Regions from separate parts of the Rhodoferax sp. EU05-FHT12H12 genome, predicted to be linked through region 3. Evidence: predicted binding sites of a transcription regulator. Region 3 holds the regulator's gene; each other region holds the start of a gene.

Region 1 (2,261 bases), on a different contig from region 3:
GTTGCGCACGATGCCTCGGCCCTGATGGGCCGGCGCAGCACGCCGCTGTTGGTGCAGGGCATCTTGGTGGACCAGGGCTTGGCGGACAAGTTTCTCGAAGTGCAGTTGCACCCGCATCTGTTTGAAGCCGCCTGCGCCACCGCCGGCCAGCCGCTCACGCTGCGCCGCCACGCGGGTTACGACCACGGCTACTACTTCATCAGCACCTTCATGGAAGACCACCTGCGCCACCATGCGCAGGGGCTGGGCCTGTTACCTTAAGTGGCGGCTGAGAGCTGCACGGCAAAGGTCTTCACCCCGCGCAGCATCATCTCGATCGCCACCGACACCAGCACCAGGCCCATCAGGCGCTCGGCGGCCACCACCAGGCGGTCGCCGATGATGCGCTGGATGCGCTCGGCCGATACCAGCACCACGGCGCTGACCAGCATGGTCACACACAGCGCACCAATCCATTCCATGCGCCGGTCCGGCTGCTGCGACACCAGCAGCAGCACCGTGGCCAGTGCCGACGGGCCGGCCACGGCCGGAATCGCCAGCGGCACGATCAGCGGTTCGGTCATGATTTCGCCCTCGGTGGCGGCCGCCGGCGGAAACACCATGCGCAGGGCGATCAAAAACAGGATCACGCCGCCGCCGATTTGCAGCGACAGCTCGCTGAGGTTCATCACACGCAAGAAGCTCTCGCCCACAAACATGAAGGTCAAGAGCAGCGCAAACGCAATCAGGATCTCGCGCAGGATGACCTTGGCCCGCCGCTCGGGCGCCACGTGTTTGAGCGCATTCGCAAAGATCGGGATGTTGCCAATCGGATCGGTGATCAGGATCAGCAGGATGGTGGCGGAGACAAAGGTGTAGTTCATCATGGGGGCAGGGCTGCCTTGTGGGCAGCAAGGTTCTCAGTGCCCCGGAGAATAGCAGTTCAGGTGCGTTCCAGCGCCTCCTGGCAGGGGACGCAGCGCTCGGCTTCCGGTGCCGCTTGCAGGCGTGCCGGGGCAATGGCCACGCCGCAGTCGGCGCACAGGCCGTAGCTGCCATTGGCCAGGCGCTGCAGGGCTGCGTTCACGCGGCGCAGTTCGGTGCTTTCGTGGTCGTCCAGTGCAAATTCCAGGTCCCGCTCGGTGGCCGTCTGGGCCTGGGAGTCCTCGCGGTGCGCAAAGTGGGCCTCGGACGCTTCGGCGCGGCTGGGGGCGCCGCCGCGCAGGGCCGCGAGTTGGGCCAGCAAACCGCTGCGTTTGTGGGTCAGTGTGGCTTCAAGAGACTGGGTGTCGAGGGTGGTCATGGCATCTTTCGTGAAACGCCCGAAGGGGTGTTTTCAGCCTCCATGGTCCGCCTGCCGGCGGCGTGCGTCTTTGATGCGAATCAAGCCTGCTGTTCGTCGCGCGGTGTGTCTTGGGCCATAATTCCCGCCATGTTCAGCCTGCAATCCCTGCGCCAATCACGCGCCCTCATCCGTTGGATGTTGGCGTGTTTTGTCTTGGCCGTCGGGGTCGCGGTGGCGGCGCCGGTGGTCAATCCCCAGGCGCTTTCGCTGGTGTGCAGTGCCGGTGGCAGCGTCAAGCTGGTGGCGGCCGATGCTGCGGACAGCGGCGCGCCCGCTGCCATGGCGCACACCCTGGACTGTGTGATGTGTTTGCCGGTCGGTGTACCACCTGCCAGCGCTGACGCCTTGGTGCTGTCGGTGGCTGTGACCGATGTGTTGCGCACCGGCCCCCCTCGCCACATCACTTGGCGCACGGCGGACCCGGCTTCCGCCCGCGCCCCTCCCGCGCGCGTCTAAGTCGCACGGTCGGCCTCTCCAGGCCGACGCGTATGCGGCGTCTCCTGGCCCCTTGTGGGCCTGTCTTGTTTTTTCTCGTAAATTTTTGGTGTGTTCCCAGGCTGCTTCAGCGCTGCTGTGGCGTGCCAGTTTCGGAGTTGAGAATGAAAAGTGCTATTCAATCTATAGCTGTCTGCGCAGTATTCATGGGCGCTGCAGCTGCATTTGGCCATGTAACCCTGGAAGACCCGGCGGCTGCGGCCGGCGCTGGCTACAAGGCCGTACTGCGGGTGGGGCACGGCTGTGATGGCGCGGCCACGACGGCTATCCAGGTCAGCCTGCCCGACGGTTTTAACGGCGCCCAGCCCATGGTCAAGCCCGGCTGGACCGTGAGCACCCAGGTCGGCAAGCTGGCCACACCGTACGAGGCCCACGGCAAAAAGTTCACGGAGGGCGTGCAGGAAATCATCTGGACCGTCAACCAGGTGGCTGACGCCTTGCC
Region 2 (2,261 bases), on a different contig from region 3:
AGTGCGGCCAGCAAGGCTGGCTCGTCGCCGCGGTACAGATACCCCAGGCGCGCGCAGTTGACCGTGACCACACCCAGGCTGCCGGTCTGCTCGGCGCTGCCGAACAGGCCGTTGCCACGCTTGAGCAACTCTCGCAAATCGAGCTGCAGGCGGCAGCACATGGAGCGCACCATGTTCGGCTCCAGCTCGGAGTTGATGAAGTTCTGGAAGTACGGCAGGCCGTACTTGGCCGTCATCTCAAACAGCAGCTGCGCGTTCTCGCTCTCCCACGGGAAATCCTTGGTGATGTTGTAGGTGGGGATGGGGAAGGTGAACACGCGACCCTTGGCGTCGCCCGTGGTCATTACATCGATGTAGGCGCGGTTGATGAGGTCCATCTCCACCTGCAGGTCGCCGTACGCGAAGGGCATCTCTTTGCCAGCGATCACGGGCACCTGCTCGCGCAGGTCCTCGGGGCAGGTCCAATCGAAGGTGAGGTTGGTGAACGGCGTCTGCGTGCCCCAGCGCGAGGGCACGTTCAGGTTGTAGACCAGCTCCTGGATGCACTGGCGCACGGCGGCGTAGTCCATGGCATCAATGCGCACAAACGGGGCCATGTAGGTGTCGAACGACGAGAACGCCTGCGCACCCGCCCACTCGTTTTGCAGCGTGCCCAGAAAGTTCACGATCTGCCCCACGGCTGAGCTCATGTGTTTGGGCGGCCCCGACTCCACTTTGCCCGGCACGCCATTCAGCCCCTCGTGCAGCAGCGTGCGCAGCGACCAGCCCGCGCAGTAGCCGCTGAGCATGTCGAGGTCGTGGATGTGGATGTCGCCGTTGCGGTGCGCCTCGCCGATCTCGGGCGTGTAGACGTGCGACAGCCAGTAGTTGGCCGTGACCTTGCCCGCCACGTTCAGGATCAGCCCGCCCAGCGAGTAGCCCTGGTTGGCGTTGGCGTTCACGCGCCAGTCGGCACGCGTGAGGTATTCGTTGATAGACGACTCTACATTCACCAATGTCTGGTGGTCGGCACGCAGGGTGGCGTGGCGCTCGCGGTAGGCAATGTAGGTGCGCGCCGTGGCCAAGTGGTTGGCGGCAATCAGGGTGTGTTCCACCACGTCCTGGATTTGTTCAATGGCGGGCGCCAGCCCATGGAAGCGGTGAATCAGCACCTTGCCCACCTGGGCGCACAGCAAGCTTGCTTCGTCGTCACCAAATTCGCCGCTTGCCGCACCCGCACGCACCAAGGCCGAGTGGATCTTGGCTGCGTCAAAAGCTGCGCTTTGGCCGCCCCGCTTGATGACCGAGCGCGGTAAGGAAGTAGGGGGATTGTGCAAGGGGGCTCCAGCGTGATTGTTGATCGTAAACACTACCTATGGTGTGCACGATAGCCTTGAGACACTACCTGTAGTTTGATTTAAGACAAAGGTCCGCATGGGTGTCTGGTGGTTTTGTGGTGTTTTGGGTCTTCCGATATCGGCACAAAGTGCCATACCAGGTTCATGCGGTGGGAAGGCTCCAACACGCTGTCGCGCGCGCACAGATTGCTCTGTTGACCGCGGGTGCAGGTTGCAAGTCGTTGCGCAGGACGTTGACGGCGGCCGCATGGGAACAAGGCCGCCTGGATGCCGCCCCTTTGCTGCCGCCTGCCAGGCGCGACACGACACGTCGCCACACCGCCTGCCGGGTTGATGGATCGGTCCTGAAGCACAAATATGCCTATGGAGACCGTGGTTATTGCGCTACCAGCTATCAAATAAATAGCATCATGGTTGCTGCCAGGTGACGCTGCGTAACACTCTGCAACAGGGTCGGCGCCGCGTGGTGTCCGGACGTTGCGTGGGGGCGGGGCGCAGGCGGCTATGCTGCATGGGCCCCGCCGCTGGTGCACTTGGGGTGCGCCGGTTGCCTACCTTTTTGCAGAAAGTTTCTCTATGCGCTCTATTTCCGCTCCCTTTGCTTTGGCTGCGCTCACGGTGCTGGCCCAGTCCGCGTTGGCCCAGTCCACCGAGCAGCGCAGCACGCTGGCGGACCAGCAAGAGGTGGCCGTCACCATTTACAACGACAACCTGGCCTTGGTGAAAGACCAGCGCCGGGTGTCGCTCAGTGGCGGCAAGTCAGCGCTTGCTTTTCGTGATGTGAGCGCCCGCATGCGTCCCGAAACCGCGCTGCTGCGCAGCGTGAGTGCACCGGGCGCGTTCAGCGTGTTGGAGCAGAACTTCGACTTTGATTTGCTCACCCCCCAGAAGATGCTGGAGAAGTACGTGGGCCAGACCGTGAAC
Region 3 (2,261 bases):
CGGTTGAAGCCGAGCTCGGCCAGGGTGTCCAGACGCTGCGCGTCAATGGTGCGGGGGTCCACTTCAATGGAGTATTCGCCGCCGGGCGCGAGGTTGAAATTGCGCCGCAGCATGCCCATCAGCTCGCCCAACTCGGCGTCACTCAAGAAGGTGGGGCTGCCGCCACCCAGGTGCAACTGGCTCACGGTCTGGCCGGTACCGATGCACGCGGTATGCAGGTCCACCTCGCGGCTCAGGTAGCGCAGGTAGGTCGCTGCCTTGTCATGGTGCTTGGTGATGATTTTGTTGCAGGCGCAGTAGTAGCATAGCGACTCGCAAAAGGGAATATGCACATACAGGGACAAGGGTAGCGCCAAGGCAGCGGCGCCGCTACGGCGCTGGGCCAGTGCCTGGGCATAGTCATCCGCGGTGAAGGCTTCGACAAAGCGGTCTGCCGTCGGGTAGGAGGTGTAGCGCGGCCCCGAAACGTCAAAACGGGTCAACAAATTTTCAGAGATGGGCGGGGTGTCGAGGACGGCGTTCATGGATACTCCAAACTGGCATCACAAATGTCGCCCAAACGCCCGCGGCGGACATTGATACAGATCAAGCCCGCGATGGGTGCCAAGGCGGATAATTGACTTGCATCAGGGGAACCACATGTTTGAACCAAGCACTCCATCCGGCAAACCAGGCGAGGCGCATGCGCACATTGCCATCACGCCCGTACCAACCGCGCCCCTGAGCCCGCACACCATCAAGGTCGCCTGCTCCAACTGCAACCTGCGTGAACTCTGCATGCCCCTGGGTCTGAGCCCCAGCGAACTGGAGAAGATTGACGATGTGGTGGCCAGCCGCCGCAAAGTCAAACGGGGTAGCACCCTCTTCCGCAATGGCGAGCGTTTTACCAGCCTCTACGCCATTCGCACCGGCTTCTTCAAGACCTGCGTGGCCTCGGAGGACGGGCGTGACCAGGTCACCGGCTTTCAGATGGCGGGTGAAGTAATTGGTCTGGACGGCATCGTCAACGATCACCACACCTGCGACGCCGTGGCGCTGGAAGACGCCGAAGTCTGCGTTATGCCCTTTGAGCGCATTGAAGAACTGTCACGCGAAGTGAACGCACTGCAGCGCCACGTGCACAAGATCATGAGCCGCGAGATCGTGCGGGAGAACGGCGTCATGCTGCTGCTGGGCAGCATGCGCGCCGAAGAGCGCCTGGCCGCCTTCCTGTTGAACCTGGTGCAGCGGTTGCACGCACGCGGCTTCTCGCAGTCGGAGTTGGTACTGCGCATGACGCGCGAAGAAATTGGCAGCTACCTCGGCCTCAAGCTCGAAACCGTCAGCCGCACTTTTTCAAAGTTTGTGGAAGACGGCATCGTGGAAGTGAAACAGCGTCACGTGCGCATCTTGAACACCGATGCCCTCAAAGACATCGTGAATCCTAAAGTCTGCAACTGATCAGTCGTTGACCTCTGCAGGGCTGAGACACAGCAGTGCTGCCAGTCCACTGGCGACCAGCGCGATCACCCAAAACACAAAGAACGCCACGGTGTAAACACCCTGGCGCGAGAACTCCACAGGCCGCCCCAGCCAGTGCAACTCATGCGGGTCGACAAACGCGAACACCAACACCTCCAGCAAACACGCCGTCAAAAAAGCAGGCCACACAATTGCTGTCCATTTGACTTTGGGCATGGTGCGCCTCTTGGGAATCAGGGTTTGGACTGGGCCACAGGCGCTTTGACGCCCGTCGCAGCGTGGTTACGCGCTTGCATGGCGGGCGCCAGGCTCTCCGGGGCACCTTCCAGCGTACGGTTGATCTCAATGCCCTTTTGGTAGTAGTTTTGGTCCACCACCGGGTCTGCACCGGACATGGCCAGGTACAGCGTGACGAAGCCGGCGACCACCACAATGGCCGGGCCAGACAACACCAACCAGACGTGGCCAAAGTGCCACCAGGGTTGGGAGGAGATAGAAGGAGAGTCCATGGTGAATCCTTAACGGGGAACGATAAACACCGATTTTTCGGTCACGGCCATCTTGTGCTCCGCATCGGCCACTTCAAATTGGATGGCGTGTGAGCCTGCGGGGACGGCCTCATATGGCACTTGCACCCGGACCGCGACCCAGCGCGCCTGGGTAGCACCAATGGCAACGGTAGGGCTGTCCAACTGGATGCTGATGCCCTCTATCCCGCTGGCGCCAATGCGGAAGTCCTGGTCCTGCTCCGTCGCATTCATGATCTGCAGGCGGTATACGTTTTCGATCTTGCCGCCTTG

The links. The regulator FNR, encoded in region 3, switches genes on or off when oxygen is low (the NO sensors DNR and NnrR bind a similar motif). The targets are predictions, from matches to a motif close to TTGATNNNNATCAA.
Region 1: the regulator FNR is predicted to act here: its motif matches at 1,353-1,366, upstream of AC3WS7_RS17295 (TraR/DksA family transcriptional regulator).
Region 2: the regulator FNR is predicted to act here: its motif matches at 1,392-1,405, upstream of AC3WS7_RS10820 (ribonucleoside triphosphate reductase).

The regions. Positions count from the first base shown of each region.
Region 1 covers NZ_JBYTDI010000007.1:84,057-86,317, forward strand. The annotation lists gene fghA (S-formylglutathione hydrolase) at 1-261, shown strand, start outside; gene AC3WS7_RS17290 (MarC family protein) at 258-863, opposite strand; gene AC3WS7_RS17295 (TraR/DksA family transcriptional regulator) at 923-1,282, opposite strand; gene AC3WS7_RS17300 (DUF2946 domain-containing protein) at 1,412-1,780, shown strand; gene AC3WS7_RS17305 (YcnI family copper-binding membrane protein) at 1,924-2,261, shown strand, end outside.
Region 2 covers NZ_JBYTDI010000003.1:298,696-300,956, forward strand. The annotation lists gene AC3WS7_RS10820 (ribonucleoside triphosphate reductase) at 1-1,316, opposite strand, end outside; gene AC3WS7_RS10825 (DUF4139 domain-containing protein) at 1,914-2,261, shown strand, end outside.
Region 3 covers NZ_JBYTDI010000001.1:73,273-75,533, reverse strand. The annotation lists gene hemN (oxygen-independent coproporphyrinogen III oxidase) at 1-524, opposite strand, end outside; gene fnr (fumarate/nitrate reduction transcriptional regulator Fnr) at 721-1,440, shown strand; gene AC3WS7_RS00330 (hypothetical protein) at 1,441-1,677, opposite strand; gene AC3WS7_RS00325 (FixH family protein) at 1,695-1,970, opposite strand; gene ccoG (cytochrome c oxidase accessory protein CcoG) at 1,980-2,261, opposite strand, start outside.